Regions from separate parts of the Kitasatospora paranensis genome, predicted to be linked through region 2. Evidence: riboswitches for the same ligand, from Rfam matches in the RefSeq annotation. Region 2 holds a riboswitch; each other region holds the start of a gene.
What was found. A riboswitch is a leader RNA that binds a small molecule or an ion and turns the genes downstream of it on or off. The one in region 2 is predicted to bind cobalamin.
Positions count from the first base shown of each region.

Region 1: linked by a shared signal. The riboswitch ahead of ABEB13_RS28545 (CbtB domain-containing protein) and the one ahead of nicT (Nickel transporter NicT) in region 2 are both predicted to bind cobalamin.
Region 3: linked by a shared signal. The riboswitch ahead of ABEB13_RS40995 (hotdog domain-containing protein) and the one ahead of nicT (Nickel transporter NicT) in region 2 are both predicted to bind cobalamin.

Region 1 covers NZ_BAABKV010000001.1:6,002,989-6,008,543, forward strand. Annotated here, with positions in the region: partial or broken gene pepN (aminopeptidase N) at 1-1,970, shown strand, start outside; gene ABEB13_RS28540 (CbtA family protein) at 2,044-2,805, opposite strand; partial or broken gene ABEB13_RS28545 (CbtB domain-containing protein) at 2,819-3,042, opposite strand; cobalamin riboswitch at 3,076-3,236, opposite strand; gene ABEB13_RS28550 (histidine phosphatase family protein) at 3,355-3,912, shown strand; gene ABEB13_RS28555 (hypothetical protein) at 3,920-4,819, opposite strand; gene ABEB13_RS28560 (SsgA family sporulation/cell division regulator) at 5,093-5,555, shown strand, end outside.
Region 2 covers NZ_BAABKV010000001.1:6,997,164-7,002,718, forward strand. Annotated here, with positions in the region: gene ABEB13_RS33255 (DUF3995 domain-containing protein) at 1-238, opposite strand, end outside; gene ABEB13_RS33260 (RNA polymerase sigma factor) at 384-899, shown strand; gene ABEB13_RS33265 (SRPBCC family protein) at 896-1,528, shown strand; gene ABEB13_RS33270 (nucleotidyltransferase domain-containing protein) at 1,588-2,079, opposite strand; gene ABEB13_RS33275 (phosphatidylinositol-specific phospholipase C domain-containing protein) at 2,212-3,258, opposite strand; gene ABEB13_RS33280 (ArsR/SmtB family transcription factor) at 3,489-3,851, opposite strand; cobalamin riboswitch at 3,935-4,152, shown strand; gene nicT (Nickel transporter NicT) at 4,185-5,327, shown strand; gene ABEB13_RS33290 (EamA family transporter) at 5,552-5,555, opposite strand, start outside.
Region 3 covers NZ_BAABKV010000001.1:7,968,453-7,974,007, reverse strand. Annotated here, with positions in the region: gene ABEB13_RS37860 (MFS transporter) at 208-795, shown strand; gene ABEB13_RS37855 (class I SAM-dependent DNA methyltransferase) at 891-1,646, shown strand; tRNA gene ABEB13_RS37850 (tRNA-Met) at 1,727-1,803, opposite strand; partial or broken gene ABEB13_RS40995 (hotdog domain-containing protein) at 2,115-2,243, opposite strand; cobalamin riboswitch at 2,687-2,837, opposite strand; gene ABEB13_RS37840 (LURP-one-related/scramblase family protein) at 3,075-3,623, opposite strand; gene ABEB13_RS37835 (DUF6087 family protein) at 3,883-4,134, opposite strand; gene ABEB13_RS37830 (galactose-binding domain-containing protein) at 4,427-5,555, shown strand, end outside.

The DNA.
Region 1 (5,555 bases), 990 kb from region 2:
GTCCCGGCCGGTCCGATCTCCAGCTACCTGGTGACGGTGGTCGGCGGGCCGCTGCACGCCGTGCACGACGAGCACGACGGCATCCCGCTCGGCCTGTACGCCCGCCGCTCGCTGGCCGCCGAACTGGACCGCGAGGCGGCGGACCTCTTCGAGGTCACCCGGGCCTCCTTCGACCGGCTGCACGGCCTGTTCGAGGAGCGCTACCCGTTCGGCGGCTACGACCAGGTCTTCGTCCCGGAGTTCAACTGGGGTGCGATGGAGAACCCGGGCTGCGTGGTCTTCCGCGACGAGATGCTGTTCCGCTCGGCGCCGACCGACACCCAGCGCGCCATGCGGGCGATGGTGGTCTGCCACGAGATGGCCCACATGTGGTTCGGCGACCTGGTCACCATGGCCTGGTGGGACGACGTCTGGCTGAACGAGTCCTTCGCCGAGATGCTCGGCTACCGGATCGCCGCCGAGTCCACCCGGCACACCTCCGCCTGGACGGCCTTCTCCGCCCGCCGCAAGGGCTGGGGCTACGACGCCGACCAGCGCTCCAGCACCCACCCGGTCGCCGCGACCGCCACCGGCTCGGTCGCCGAGGCGCTCGGCAACTTCGACGGCATCTCCTACGCCAAGGGTGCCTCGGCCCTGCGGCAGCTGGTGCACTGGCTCGGCGACAAGGCGTTCTTCGCCGGACTCAACGCGTACTTCGCCGAGCACCGCTGGGGCAACGCCGACCTCGCCGACTTCCTCGCCGCGCTCGGCGCCGCCGGCGGCCGGGACGTGGCCGCCTGGGCCGACGCGTGGCTGCGCACCACCGGCGTGGACGTGCTGCGGATCGAGACCGACGCCGACGGCGACGCCCTCACCGGCGCCGTCCTGGTCAACGACGGCAGCCGCCCGCACCGGGTGCGGATCGGCGTGTACGACCGGGCCGGCGAGGCGCTGGTGCTCCGCGCCAAGCTGGACGCGGACGTCGCCCCCGGCGGCCGCACCCCGCTCCCCGAGCTCGCCGGCACGGCCCGCCCGGCCCTGCTGCTGCCGAACGACGACGACCTGACCTGGGCACTGATCCGGCTGGACGCGCACTCCGCGGCGACGGTGGCGGCCTCCCTGTCGGCCGTCCCGGACGAGCTCGCCCGCGCCGTCCTCTGGGAGCACGCCCGCGACCTCGTCCGCTCGGCCGAACTGCCCGCCGCCGGCTACCTCCGGCTGGTGGCCGACCACCTGCCGGCCGAGAGCTCGGACGCCATCGTCGAGGCGGTGCTGCGCTTCGCCACCGACCACGTGGTGGGGCGCTACCTGGCCCCGGCCGACCGGCCGGCCGCGCTCGGCCTGCTGGGCGACACCGTCCGGGCGTTGCTGGCCCGCCCCGACGCCGGGGAGAGCCTGCGGATCGCCGCGCTGCGCGGCGCGGTGGCGACCGCCACGGGCCCGGCGCGGATCGCCGAACTCGCGGGCTGGCTGGACGGCCGCGACCTGCCGGACGGCCTCCCGTTCGACCACGACCTGCGCTGGGCCGGGCTGGCCGTGCTCGCCGCCGCGGGCGCGGTGGGCGAGGAGCGGATCGCCGCCGAACTCGCCGCCGACCCCAGCGACACCGGCGAGCAGGGCGCCGCCCGGGCCCGGCGGCGCTGCCCGCGCGGGCGGCCAAGGAGCAGGCCTGGCAGCGGATGTTCACCCCCGACGCGCTCTCCAACCAGCTGCTGACGGCGACCGCGGACGGGTTCTGGCGCTCGGGTTCGCCCGAGCTCCAGGCGGACTACCGGCAGCGGTACTTCGCGCAGATCCCGACGGCGGGGGAGCGCGGTGGCGCGGTCGCCAAGGCGCTCGGTGCCGGGCTGTTCCCGTCCGGCGCGGCCGAGCCGGACACCGTCCGGGCGGCCGAGGCCTGCCTGGCCCGCACCGATCTGGCCCCGGCGCTGCGGCGCTGCCTCGCCGACGAACTCGACGACCTGCGCCGGGCGGTGGCGCACCGGGCCTGACACCGGCCGGTCCGACGCCGATGGGCCGCCCGGTCGGTTCGACCGGGCGGCCCATCGGCGGGACGGCGTGTCCTCAGTGCGCGGCTGCGGCCTCCGCGGCCGGCTCGGCCACGGCTGGCCGGGCGGGCGCCGGGTTCAGCAGACGCTCGGCCAGATGCCCGAAGAGCAGCCCGAAGGAGGCCCAGAAGGTCAGCTGGATGGAGAGCGCGGCGACCCGGAACTGCCAGAGCAGCGTCGCCGGGAAGTCCTCCGGCACCTCGTTGATCGCGGGCAGGAAGGCGTAGGCCAGGCCGACCGCGACCGCGAAGGCGGCTACCGCCGCGACGGTGGCCCACCAGGTGCCGAGCCTCGGGGCGAGCCGTTTGCCGAGGATCACCGCGGCGACGGACAGCAGCACGCTGAGCGCCATCATCAGGAAGTACAGCGTGGTGCGCTTGCCGATGGTCTCGGGATCGCCGACGGACGGCGGGTTGGCCGGGTACTTGAGGAACGGCACCAGGTAGACGGCGACCAGGGCGGTGCCGGCGAGCAGGGCGGCGGTCGCCCGCGGGGTGAAGCGACCGACCCGGCCGAGCGCGAAACAGAACGCCAGGCCGGCGATGCCGCCGAGCGCCACGCCGTACACCAGCACACCGGTGGCGAGGCCCGCGGTGGACTGCAGGGAACGGCTGACCAGTTCCATCCCGTGCTCGGTGGTGTGGGCGTCCTCGTAGGCGATGGCCGCGTCGACCCGCGGTTCGCCGAGCAGGTAGGCGACGACCAGGGCGATCAGGCCGGCGGCGAGGCCGGCGAGCATGCCGCGGACGAGCAGGGATCTGACGGAGACGGAGTTCACGGTGTCCGCCGGATCAGTGGCAGGGGAAGCCGAGCAGGTGCCGGCCGTCGTGCACCCACTCGTGCACGTTCTCGCCGGAGATCAGGGAGGTGGCGCCCTGCTCGGCGCCGACGAAGTAGATCAGGGCGAGCATCAGGATGCCGAAGAAGACGGCCCACGGCAGGACGGCCTTCACGGGAAGGGGGCCACCGACGGCGTGCTGGTCGGGGAGAGGGCAGGGGCGACGGACTGAGCCATGGCAGGACCTCCTCGGGAACTCGCGTCCCGCTAGATGGTGCAGGGACGACGGCCCGGGTCTGACTTTCCGGCAGGCGCCCCGCTGGGGCGGTGACTGCCGGACTTACAGTGGCGCGACCGTGCCGGATTCTCACCGGGCTTCCGTCATGCCGTCGTCATGTCGACCTGAAGGTACCGTCACTCGGGTCGCCCGCCAAGGGCGTGCGCAGGGAGCACAGCGCCGCGCCGGCCGGCGGCGTGCGCCGGGGGCCGGGCGGATCCGGCTGTGCGGCAGGGGAGTTGGCGAGGGAGGAGCAGCCGGTGACGGTGCGCGTGACATTGGTCTCAGCGGTGCTCGGCGCGGCCGCGCGGCAGCCCCGGTTCGAGGACGACCGGCCGCTCGGCGAGCCGGACCTGCGCCCGGCGCGGGAGGCGGCCGGGCGCGTCGACCCGGGTGGGCTGGTGGTCGCCGCGCCGTCCCCGCGCTGCACGCAGACCGCCGAGGCGCTCGGTCTGGCGGCGGATCCGGTGCCCGCGCTGGCCGGTGCCGCGACCGGCCGCTGGCGCGGACGCACCCTGGAGGAGGTGGCCGCGGCCGAGGGCGGGGAGCTGGCCCGGTGGCTCTCCGACCCGGCGGCGGCCCCGCACGGCGGCGAGTCGGTGCTCGACCTGTGCGCCCGGGTCGGCGGCTGGCTGGACGCGCTGCCCGCGGACGGCCCGCGGGTGACCGCGGTGGTCGAGCCGGACGTCGTCCGGGCAGCCGTGCTGCACGCGCTCGGGGTGCCCGGCGCGGCCTTCTGGCGGCTGGACGTGGAGCCGCTCTCGGTCACCCGGCTGAGCGGACGGCTCGGCCGCTGGAACGTCAGGCTGGGCCGTCCGTCCGCACAGTGACGACAGGTCAGCCGAAGATACCGCGGACGGCGACCGCCTGCGGGCCGTCCAGGACGAAGGCCGCCGCCGACCAGGTCTCGGGCGCCCCCGCCCGGTCGCCGGCGGGCCTGCTGCCGAGCACCTCGAAGGCGTACCGGCCGGGGGCGATGTCCATTCCGACAGGGAGCGTCCAGCGGTAGACCAGGATGCCGTGCTCCACGGCCACGGTGGTCACCACGCCCGGCAGGCTGCACCACGGGACGGTCCCGGGCAGCGCCTCCGGCCGCTCCAGGCGCAGCTCGACCTGGAGCGCGGTCAGCTGCCGGCGGACGGTCAGCACCACCGTGTGCCTGGTCCCGGACGGCCCGAACCGTTCGACCCGGGCCTGCCCGGAGAGCGCGTCGCCGGACGGCTTGGGCGGCCGGCCGGGCTGCGGGGTGCCGGTGCCCTTGGCCGGGCCGGGCGGTGCCAGGCCCGCCGGTGCGGCGGTCGTCCCGCCGCGCCCGGTGGACGGCGAGGGCGACGGGGACGGTGCACGGGAGGTGCCCGGCCGCGGGTTCCCGGCGGCGGTCGCGGTGCCGTGCGGGCTCGTCCGGGTCGGTGCGGCCGGGTCGCCGGCGGTCTGCGGCGCCGCGCTCTGCGCCGCGAGGACGGGCGCGGCCGCCGTGGAGGCCGCGGGGGAGTCCGGGCTCGGCAGCGGCGGGCTGGCGCCGACGTTCGACATGCCGGGGCGGCGGCCGACGCCCTGCTGCTCGTTCAGCAGCCAGGTGGTGGCGATGCTGATCCCGACCACGGTCGACATCGCCATCGCCGCGCCGGAGAACTTGATGGTGGGCAGCCGTAACCGGCCACCGAAGGGCCCGGGCCGGCTGTGCCGCCCGTACCGGACGGCCTGGCCGGCCGACCCGGTGTGCTCGCGGAGCGCCACGGCTCCCCTCCTCCCCACGCGATGCCGTCTCCCCGGTACCGTCATGGGCCCGCGGCCGCAGTGACAGGGCCATGAGGCTACCAGCGGCGGGCGAGGTCTCCGCCAGACCCGGGACGCAACGTATGTGTTAAGCGTAATGACGTACTGTGGCGGATATCTGACGCACCGTCCAATCCGCGCCGCCGCACGCCACTGCAACCCCTTGCAACCGTTGCCCGCCGCCGCGCGGTGCCGCAGGCTGGGTCGAACCCCAGCCGCCTCGGAGAGACCGTCATGCCGCGCGACCCGCTGTCCGTACCGTCCGATCCGATCGCCGCCACCCCCACGGGCGACGACAAGGATCGCCGCCCCGCCGTCCCGGCGGTGGTGGACGAGGTGCTGACGCTGCGGATCGCCCTCGACGACGACCAGGTGGGAGAGGTGCGTACCCGGTTCCGGTACGACACCGCGCGGCCCTGCGAGGTGCTGCTGACCTTCCATCTCGGCCGCTTCGACGAGGCGGACTGGGTGTTCTCGCGGGAGCTGCTGCGCGACGGGCTGGCCGGGCTCAGCGGCCAGGGCGACATCAAACTCTGGCCGGCCTACTGCCCGTGCCACGGCTCCACCCTGCACATGGCGCTCGACTCGCCGCACGGCAGCGCCCTGCTGGAGGCCTCCCGCCCGCGCGTGCGGGACTGGCTGGATCGGACGTACGCGGCGGTCAGCGCCGAGCAGGAGAGTGCGGCCGGCCCCAGTG
Region 2 (5,555 bases):
CCAGCACCAGCACCGAGGCCCCGCCCAGCAGACCCACCAGGGGGAGCAGAACGGGCGGCGTGAAGGGCACGTCCGCGTTCAGCACCGCCTGGGACAGGGCGGTGGTGTCCGCAGCGGGCCACGTGGCGCCGGTCGTCCAGTACAGGTGGCAGAGCGCGTCCACGGCGAGAACGCCGGCCAGGGCGGTGGCGACGGTACTGCGCCGCCGCCTCATGTCGCCTACGACGATGGCTTCCACGAGCGTTCACTCCTCCACGATGTGACGGTCCGACACCTGAAGGAGCACCGGTCCGGGCGATCCGTTCCCCCGTGATGTTCGCCGAAATGGCAGGGAACCTTTCGGCCCGCCGCCGACTCTTCTTGGCGACCGGAAGGAGACCGCCGTGGACACCCTGGACACATCGCCCGCTCGTACCGCGGAGCTGGTGCTGGCCGCCCAGCGCGGCGACCGGCTTGCGCTCGGCCGCCTGCTGGAGCTGATCACCCCCTACGTGCGCCGACTGTGCGGGCCCATTGCGCTGGACGACGGCGCTGACGCCGCGCAGGAGGCGCTGATCACGGTCTTCCGCAAGCTGCCCCAACTCCAGGACCCATCCGCGCTCTTCGGGTGGGTGCGAGCGATCGCCGTGCGTGAGGCCATAAGACATGTGCGGCGCAATGCGCGGAGCGAGCCTGCGGAACTCGCCGAAGTGCCGGCTCCGGGCGATCCGCAACTGGCCGCGGACATTCGCGACGTGCTCGCCCGCCTCTCGCCCGAGCATCGGGCGGTCCTGGTGCTGCGAGACGTGGAAGGACTCGACGAACGGCAGACTGCGGAGCTGCTCGGTGTTGCCGCAGGCACGGTGAAATCCCGGCTCTCCCGGGCCCGGCTCGGATTCCGAAAGGCGTGGCAGGCATGAATTCTGATGACATTCTGCAGCCCGGCGGCTGGCCTGTCGCCGAGTTCGACGACGTCCGCGCCCTCCGGGTACTGGCTGCCACCGTCCCCGGCGCGGCGGTGCACGAGACTGTCCTGGACTCCCCGCTGGAGGAGGTCTGGGCAGTGGCCGCTGACCTGGCCGGAGCGATGCCGCGCTGGCTGCCCGACATTCATTCGGTCCAGCTGTCGCAGCAGGGCGACGAGGCCATAGTGGTGGGCCACACACGTCTGCGGGCCAGATTCGACATCGAGTTGCGACCCGGGTGGTGCCTGATGCAGAGCCGCTTCCTGCTCGGCGGCATGGCGGCTACGGAGGAGCCGGACGGCACACGCTTCGCCTTCCTGGGCGCGTTTCGGGTGCCGGCCGCAGGACCGCTCGGCACAGTGATCCGGCCACTCACTCGGCGGCTCGGTCGGCGATCGCTGCGCCGCTTCGAGTCACTGGTCCGTGCGGCTGCCGCGAGCCGGGCAGAGAGCGACGGGATCGTGGCTGCTCACGGCGAGTGGAGCTCCGGGCGATCCGATATTGCAGGGGAGAGGAGGCACCCTACGACGATCGCTGACGAGTGGTCCGAGGCTACCGCGGAGCAGGGCCATCCTCAGCGGTGATGCGCCCATCTCCGCGTGCGGCAGGGCGCAGTCGAATTCATCAGGTACGACGAGCCGGATCAGAAGTGCGTGGCGATTCCGAAGGCCATCCGGATCTGGGCCATGTCCGCAAGGTCACGATCCGTCGGTTCATAGCCCTGGTGGAAGTAGACCTGCTGTTCGGCCGACAGACACGGCACGACCGTGCCGCCGAGGTTGCCGGTGACGAAGGACGAGGACGGGTAGTGGAAAGGGGAAGCGGTATCGAACGAGGACTGTAGGGCCGAACCGTCCTCTGCGAACACCAGGGGATGGAGGTCGATTGCCCGTCCGGTCGAGTCAGTGAGAACGAAGCGGACCGGGCGTTGGTCCAAAGTCTCCACGAAACCTGCGGTGCCGAGGGCTGCCAACACGGCAGGCTCCTGCTCCAGGCGGTGCATGAGGTCGAGATCCCGGTGATCCCGGCTCTGTCGGCCAATGAGGGTGTCAATGCCCCAACCGCCGCCGACCCAGAAGTCAGTCCCCGCCCGCCGCAGCAGATCGACAACGGAGAGGACATCATCGGCTTCCATCACGGACTGCACCGTAGCCGACAGCACCCTGGCCAGGGAGCGCATTTTCCCCAGGCCGGTGACCGGCCAAAAATTCCTGGTGACCGGTCACCGGGGCCGCTCGCCGGCCGGCTGGGCACCGGAGAATGCGGGTCAGCCGCGGGGCAGTACCAGGGCCTGCACCTCGGGCAGGTGGCGCCAGTCGCTGGAGACGATGCTGGCGTGCGCCGCCGCAAGCTGGGTGGCGCGGGCCCGTGCCTCGTTGGCGGTGGGATCGGTGGCGCTGATCGCGGGGGCGACGTTCTGGGCGTCCGTCATCACCAGCAGATAGTGGCGGCTGTCGTACCAGGAGGTGTCTATGCCGCCGACGTAGGCCGAGGCGTCGCCGTCGAAGACCACGAACCAGGGCCGGATCCCGGCGTCGGTGTAGCCGGTGCGCGGGTCTCCGGAGGCGGCTCCGTGCACCGCCGGGAAGACCTGCGCCTGCCCGACCTTCCCGGCCGCGGCGAGGTTGCGCAGGTAGCCGCCGTACTCGACGTCGGTGTGCAGGGTGTCGAAGGGGTTGCCCTCCTCGACGGTGCCGGGAATGACATCGATCAGTACCCGTCCGGCCAGGGCCGCGCGGCTGGGCCAGTTACCGGCCCTGGCCGCCTCGTCGAGGGTGGAGTACGAACCACCGCCGGGCTTGGCAAGGAGATCGGCAGGGCGGAAGACGGTGTTGCCGAGATGTGCTGCGATCAGGCTGTCGAGCTGGGCGGGGCCCATACCGCGGTTGGCGGCGAAGCCGCCCTTGAGTTCGAGCTTGACGACGAGCGGGCCAGCGCCGGGGTGGGCGCCGAGCCAGACCCGGATGTCGTCGAAGCAGTTCTCCAGGTTCTTGTTGGTGCCGCCGCTGTACAGCTGGGAGGCGCTTGTTGCAGCGGTGCAGTTGTTGGAGTTGCCGAGGGGGTTGGAGTGGCTCACCTTCCACTCGGTGGTGATGGTGTCGGTCCAGACATCGAGCTCGATCATGCCCGTGCCGGTGTCCAGGCTCTGGGCGAGGAACGGGAAGGCGGCCGGGTCGTAGGTGTTGTGGATGCCGACGGTGGTGGCGGAGCCGAAGGGCAGGTCGCCGGTGCCGGTTGCACCGGAGGGCTGACCCGGGTTCAGGGCGGCGGCCGTGGCCAGCAGTCCCACAGCGAACGTACGGCGGAGCGTCACGGTGTCTCCTCGGGCGGATGCCTGGACGGCGGTCCGGGTGGGCCGCCGTCCGGCAGCATGGTGCACGGGAGCGACTTCAAGGTGACATGACAAGAAAACTTGGCTGAAGCTGACACTTCAACGGGCCGAGGAACATCCGCGTCGGGCAACATCCAGTGCGGGCTGGCGCGCCATGAAATGGTGGTGATCGGGAGGGGCGGGAGTAGGGGCCAGCATCCCCCGACACCCCGTCAGTCCTGCCGCCCGAGGACCCCGTGCGCGAGGAGTTCGGCGATGGCCGGGTCGGTCAGCCGGTAGCGGACCACCCGGCCGTCCCGCTCGCCGGTGACGACTCCTGCGGCGCGGAGCAGCCGCAGGGCCTGGGAAACGGCGGGGTCGCGTATTCCGGTTGCCACCGCAAGGTCGCTCACCGCGAGTGGGCCGGTTTCGTGGAGCGCGAGCAGCAGCGAGAGCCGCCCGGGGTCGGCGAGAAGGGCGAACCGCTCGGCCCACACACGTACATGCGCGGCGTCGCCGATGGCGGCGATCGCTTCGCAGACCCGATGGCCGTCGATGGTGCGGTGGCCGGCGCGGTCGGCGGGGACGAGGTGCATGCGGGCGATTCTCGCAGGTGCTCGGGCCGTGATCTTCAACACCTGCGCAGGTCTGCAGGCTTGCAGCTGTCATGGCGTCAGGCCTACGGTGGGCGGGCCGTGGTGCTCGGGAAGACCGGTGGTGGACCTCGTGGTCCCGAATCCGGAGCGGCCCTCGCCACTGTGATCGGGGTCATCCGTAGCCATCGGTGCCACTGGACGCGCAGCCGTCCGGGAAGGCCGGTTACGGAGTTCGTTCCGGGCCGGACGGCCGGGAGGGGAACCCGTCAGCCAGGAGACCGGCCGCGGCATCTCACGACGTCATTCCACGAGGTGCTGAAGCGTGATCCGCAGATGACCCTGCCCGTGACTGGTTCGACCCCGCCGCCTGCCGGGGCCGCAGGCGCACCGGTGTCCGCCGTTGCGCCCGCGGCCGCCTATCGGTGGGGTCGCGAGGACACTCTGCGTACCGCCGGACTGATGGCGGTGATTCTTGCCCTTCATGTGGTGGCGTTCGGAACGCTGTTCCTGCTGGTGGCGCCACACCACTACACCGTGGGGAACCAGGTGTTCGGGGCCGGCCTCGGCATCACCGCCTACACGCTCGGTATGCGGCATGCCTTTGACGCCGACCACATCGCGGTGATCGACAACACCACCCGCAAACTGATGGCGGACGGCCGGCGGCCGGTCTCGGTGGGCTTCTGGTTCGCGCTCGGGCATTCCTCGATGGTGGTGCTGATGGCGGCCCTGGTGGCGGGCGGCGCCAGGCTCGCGGGTGTGCTGATGGACGAGGACTCCACGATCCACCAGGTGCTCGGTGCGATCGGGACCACCGCCTCCGGCGCCTTCCTCTACCTCATCGCCGCGCTCAATCTGGTGGCGCTGACCGGCATCCTGCGGGTGTTCCGTGCGATGCGGCAGGGCCGTTTCGACGAAACGGAGTTGGAGGCTCAGCTCAACTCGCGCGGCCTGATGAACCGCATCCTCGGGCGGGCCACCCGGTCGATCTCCAGGCCCGGCCAGATGTTCCCGGTCGGGATGGTGCTGGGGCTGGGGTTCGATACGGCGACCGAGGTCACCCTGATGGTGATGGCGGGTTCGGGCGCGGCGGCCGGCCTCCCGTGGTACGGCATCGTCTGCCTGCCGTTGCTGTTCGCGGCCGGCATGAGCCTGTTCGACACGCTGGACGGCACGTTCATGAACTTCGCCTACCAGTGGGCGTTCTCCAACCCGGTGCGGAAGGTCTTCTACAACCTGACCATCACCGGGCTGTCGATCGCGGTGGCCTTTGTCATCGGCACCATCGAACTGGTGGCGGTGTTCCACGACAAGCTGGGTCTGACCGATCCGGTGAGCGGTTGGGTGGCCGGATTGAGCCTGGACAACGTCGGGTTCGTGATTGTCGGCCTCTTCGTGGTCGTCTGGGCGGCGGCGATCGGCTACTGGCGGATCGCCCGGGTCGAGCAGCGCTGGGCGTCGAGGTCGGACGGATGAACCTCACCTCCGGTGCCCCATGACCCGCTGCGCCCGTCACACCGCTGCGCCCCGTCACGCTGCTGGGCCCGCACCCCCGCACCGGCCCGTTGCCCCACGCCGCCCCGCACCCCGCAGGGCCCCGCATCCCGGCGGCGCCGTCCTGCGGTGCACAGCCATGGTCACGGGCATGGGTGCGCGCGTGCACGGGCGGGCATAGGCACGTGCCCGCACCCGTGCCCGCGCTAC
Region 3 (5,555 bases), 970 kb from region 2:
TGCCCACCGAGGGGCCGGGAACCCCGGCGGCGAGGAACCGGCCGGACCGCCCCGGGCCGGCGGAGTCCGTGCCCGGCCGGAACCAACGGCAGCCCGCACAGCGTCCGTTGGTTCGATCACTGTCACCGACCCCTGGAGGTCTCAGCCGTGTGGGCCGCTGTTCTCGGAGTTGCCTTCCTCGCCGTGCCGGCGTTGTGCTGGTCCCGCATGGCCCGGACGAGAGCGGTCGGCATCCCGGTCGCGGTCCTCCTGATCGGCGGCGCGGCGCTGGTGATCGCCATCGCGGCCGGGTGGCTCACGGTGCACGCCGGCGCCGAGCTCTGCGTGCTGCTCCTTCCGGCGCCCGCCCTCGTGGTCGGCGTCGGCGTGCTGTTCGAACACGTCCACCTCGGGCCGAGGCCGAAGCCGGGGCCGAACGAGTCGCACCACGCCGGCGTGGCCGCGGGCGTGCTGGCGGTCCAGACACTCCTGGCCGTGGCCGTCGGAGCCTTCTACTGCCTCGCCGCCTTCACCCAGGCGGAGGTCCCGGCGGTGGACGCCACACCCCGGATGCCGGCCGGCCTGGTGGCGGGGAAGACATCCGAAAGCTGCGGCTCCAGCAGCTGTGCACTGTTCGTCCCCGTCAGCAGCACCGACGGCGCGTCGGCGGAGGAGATCGTCCGCCGCCTCGGCCGCCCGCACGAGACCTGCCGCCCCAACGGCGTGCTCCTGGACCGGCGCCCGCGCTGCATCGGGGTGCGGCGCACCGGCGACACCGTCCAGCTGTACATCACCATCAGCGACCTGGTGGACTGACGCTCCGTCAGATCCGTTCACACGCGCGGCCACAGGGACGACCCCCGCCGTCGAAATCGGCTGCGTACGGCCGGGCGACGGGGTACGGTCCGTCGGTGATCTATGAAGACGGATTCTTCGGAGAACGCCTGGCCGCGACGTACGACCAATCGCCAAGTCCCGAGTTCGAGGCGGACGCAATCGAGCAGGCCGTGGCGGTGCTGGCCGAACTTGCCGCCGGCGGAAGGGCTCTGGAGTTCGGGATCGGCACCGGGCGGATCGCGCTGCCGCTCGCCGGGCGGGGTGTTCCCGTCCACGGCATCGACCTCTCGCGGGCCATGGTGGCCCGGATGCGCGCCAAGCGCGGCGGCAACGACATCGGCGTCTCGATCGGCGACTTCGCCACGACGGCCGTGGACACGACGGCGGACGGCCCGTTCTCGCTCGCCTACCTCGTCTTCAACACCATCATGAACCTCACCGAACAGGACGCACAGGTAGCGTGCTTCCGCAACGCCGCCAGGCACCTCGCACCCGGGGGCTGCTTCGTCATCGAGGTCATGGTGCCGGAGCTGCGCAGGCTCCCGCCCGGCCAGAACACCATCCAGTTCCGTTCCGGTCCGACCGACTGGGCCTGCACGGTCTACGACACCGTCACCCAGGACGCGACCTGTCACTACATCACCGTCTCGGCGGACGGCCGCGGCGAGGCCCGCTCGATCCCCTTCCGCTACATCTGGCCCGCCGAGCTGGACCTGATGGCCCGGCTCGCCGGCCTGCGCCTGCGCGACCGCTGGGACAACTGGACGCGCGAACCCTTCACCGAGCACAGCACCCGACACGTCTCGGTCTGGGAGAAGCCGATCGGCTGACAGCGCCCGCGGGGGACGCGACGGCCGAGGACGACGCAGGCCGGGCCCGGTGCACAGTGTGCACCGGGCCCGGCCTGTTGTGGTAGCGGGGACAGGATTTGAACCTGCGACCTCTGGGTTATGAGCCCAGCGAGCTACCGAGCTGCTCCACCCCGCGTCGGTGATCCCGACCCTACGGCACTCGCCTCCGGATGGGAAATCGATTCCGGTCGCCGCCCCCGCGGCAGACCGTTGTCCGGGTGGCCCGCGCTCGGACCGCCGGGCACGTGCCCGGCGCTCCCGCAGGCGGTCGGCGGGATCGGCGGGACGGAGCTCCGGCACCCGGTGGGGCTGACCCGCCGCGTCGACGGCGACGAAGACCAGGTGGGCCGTCGCGGCCCGGGTGACCGGGCCCGTGCGGTTCCAGCGCTCCGCGGTCACCACGACACCCACGTCCATGGAAGTCCGGCCCGCACGGTCGACCCGGGCCCTGACGGTGAGCAGGTCACCGGCCCGGACCGGCGCCAGGAACGTCATCTCCTCGACGGAGACGGTGACGGCGGTCATCCCCGCGTGGCGACCGGCTGCCGCGGCGGCTGCGTCGTCGATCAGCTTCATCACCACGCCGCCATGGACGGTGCCGTAGAGGTTGGTGTCGTGGTCGCTCATGATGTGGGCGAGCGTGACGGCCCAGTCGGCCGGGGTGCGCGAGGCGCCGACGGGCGCAGGAGCGGTCACCGGTGACCGCCCGCGGCGGCGGTCGCCCCACGGAGGCGCGTCCCGTCCACTCGTCGGAGGGCGGCGGAGCGGACGGCGGGAGGGCGGCACGGAACGGACCGACGGCGGGTCGGCGGCCCGTGGCAACGGCCCGGGCGGGGACGACCGGCAGGCAGATGGTGTGCGTCACGGAACTCTCCTTCGCGAGTTCGCGCGGACCACGCCGGCGGGATGCGCGAAGGGACGGGCCGTTGCGGAGAGTGCCGCGCCCTGCCCGTTCCGCCGCCGACCCGCCCACGAGGTCCCGGTGAGGCCGTACGCCGCTGCGGCGCACGGGCAGCGGCAGGTCTTCGGGTTCGCGGGCGCACCGGGCCTGTCGGCCGTCCGGCTCCTACCGGCCGTCGCTTCCCGGACACCGAGGTGTCCAGTGCTGGATGACGGCTTTCGTTCCCACTCACCACTGCGGGGCAGTTCCGGACTCGCACCGGATTCCCTCTGACGACGCATCCCGCCTGGCGGACGGGGCGAACCAGCTGCGCCGCCCACTCCAGTGCTCCGACCGGACGGGACCGGGCTCGGAGGCGGTGCGGCTGACGGTGGGTCACGGCTTCGAGCGGCTCGGACTGCACGGGATCCCGCTCACGTCTTCGGCCGCGATCTGCGCGGCCGCCGTGCTCACGAGAAGGTCGGCTTCGTGCCGGAGGCTACCCGGCGCGAGGGCTGCGGAAGAGATCAGTCGCCGGGATGGGCCATCGCGTCGATCGCGACCGTGGCGGCCAGCACGGTGGCGTGATCGGCGTCGGGGCCGATGTTCAGGCCGTAGGTGTCCCGCACCCTGAACCACCGCTTGGACACTTCGGCGATCTTGTAGCCGTCGCGCTCGATGGTGTACTCGTGGTCGACGACGTTCCCGTGGACGGTGAGGTCCTCACCATGTTCCTGCTTGATCCGCCAGCGGTCGCGGAGCGGACCGACGACGGCCTTCTTGACCAGCGCGATCCGGTGGCCGTCCGCGTCCTCGATCTCCATCGAGTCCTTGATCCGCAGCGGACGGCTCTGCACCTTGGCGACCCGGTGGCCGTCCCGGTCCTCGATCGACCAGGTCCGACGGGCGCGCAGAGCTTTGCCGTTCACCTTGAACAGGTGCTCACCGGCGTCGTCGTCGATCCAGTAGTCGTCACCGATGGAGACCATCTTCTGCTGCATCCGGTAGTGGGTGACGCCCTCACCGTGGTCGAAGGCGTCATTGGCGTGCCGGCGGTCCCTGCGCTCCTGGAACATCACCCGGCCCCCTTCCGGTGGCCCGGTGTCGGACGGCCCCGCCGAGGGCCCGCCCGACACGGTGGATCGTTCGCACTTCCGTGTCATCGTAGTCCGGCCCCGGCCGGCCCGCCGGTCACCGCCCGGCCCCTCGGCCTGCCTCCCGGCGGCGGACACCTGTCGGACCGCTGTCGGACCGGTGTCGGACCGGTGTCGGACCTGCGCCGGGCGTCCGGGTCGCTGGTCCGGTCTGCCCGGGCCGTCCGGGCATGACCGGGGCTCAGGCCTGCGGGAAGATCCGCAGCCCGCCCTGCGTGACCATCTGGTAGGCCGCCGCGTAGGTGTCGGCGACGGCGACCGGCTGCCAGACCCGGCCGTCCCACTCCACGACCAGCCGCGGCCCGTCCGCGAAGCGCGCATACCCGTCGTCCGACCCTTCGCCGAGCAGGACGGCGTCGCGGGTGCCGGCCGGTCGGCGCACCTCCGCGCGGTCGGTGTACCGGTCGAACGCCGGCTCGTCGGATCCGAACACGTCACACCTTCCTCTGCCCATGTGCTGCACGCACCTGAACCGAGGTTAACCGTCCGTGGCCGTGACGGCGCGCCGTGCAGCCGCGGAACCGCACCCACCGGTACGGCAGGAGCCGGGGCGGTCGACCGGCGCCGGGGAGCGTCGCAGCCCGCAGTCCGCGCCGCACCCGTCAATCCTTCGGCCCGTCCGAAGTCTTGACGCGCACACGGCCCGGCCCCACCGTAGAGAGCGCTCTCTCGCAGTCGCTGTCCCGCCACCCGCTGTCCCGCCACCCCGGTACAGGAGACACTCCATGCCAGGCACCGCTGTCCTGCCCACACCTCCGCGACCGCACCCGCGTCCGACCCCGGCCGGCCGTCGGCCCGCGCTGATCGTCGCGCTGGTCACCGCACTGCTCGCGGGTCTCGTCCTCACCGTCCTGCCGTCGCCCGCCCGCGCCGCCGGTGCACTGCTCTCCCAGGGCAGACCCGCGACGGCGTCGTCCACGGAGAACGCGACCGTGCCCGCCTCCGCCGCCTTCGACGGCGACGCGGGCACCCGCTGGTCCAGCGCCTTCACCGACCCGCAGTGGATCCAGGTCGACCTCGGCTCCTCCCAGTCGATCGGCCAGGTCGTCCTGCAGTGGGAGGCGGCCTACGCGACCGCCTTCCAGATCCAGGTCTCCGACTCCGCCACCGGCCCCTGGACCACCGCCTGGTCCACCACCACCGGCACCGGCGGCACCCAGACCATCGCCGTCAACGCCACCGGCCGCTACGTCCGCATGAACGGCACCGCCCGCGCCACCGCCTACGGCTACTCCCTCTGGGAGTTCAAGGTGTACGCACCCGACACGGCCCCGGGAACGTGCAACGGCACCAACGCGGCGCAGGGCCGCGCGTCCTCCGCGTCGTCCACGGAGAACGCGGCCACACCGGCCTCCGCCGCCTTCGACGGCGACGCGGGCACCCGCTGGTCCAGCGCCTTCACCGACCCTCAGTGGATCCAGGTCGACCTCGGCTCCTCGCAGCAGGTCTGCCAGGTCGTCCTGCAGTGGGAGGCGGCCTACGCCACCGCCTTCCAGATCCAGGTCTCCGACTCCGCCACCGGCCCCTGGACCACCGCCTGGTCCACCACCACCGGCACCGGCGGCACCCAGACCATCGCCGTCAACGCCACCGGCCGCTACGTCCGCATGAACGGCACCGCCCGCGCCACCGCCTACGGCTACTCCCTCTGGGAGTTCGCGGTGCACACCACCGGGAGCTCCTCCACCCCGCCCACCTCGCCGCCGCCCACCGACCCCGGCTCGTTCTGGGGTGACACGAGCAGCATCCCGGCCGCGCAGAACGTCGTGATGCTGAAGATCCTCAACCGCACCAACGGCAAGTACCCGGACAGCCAGGTCTACTGGAGCTACAACGGGCAGGCCCACTCGATCG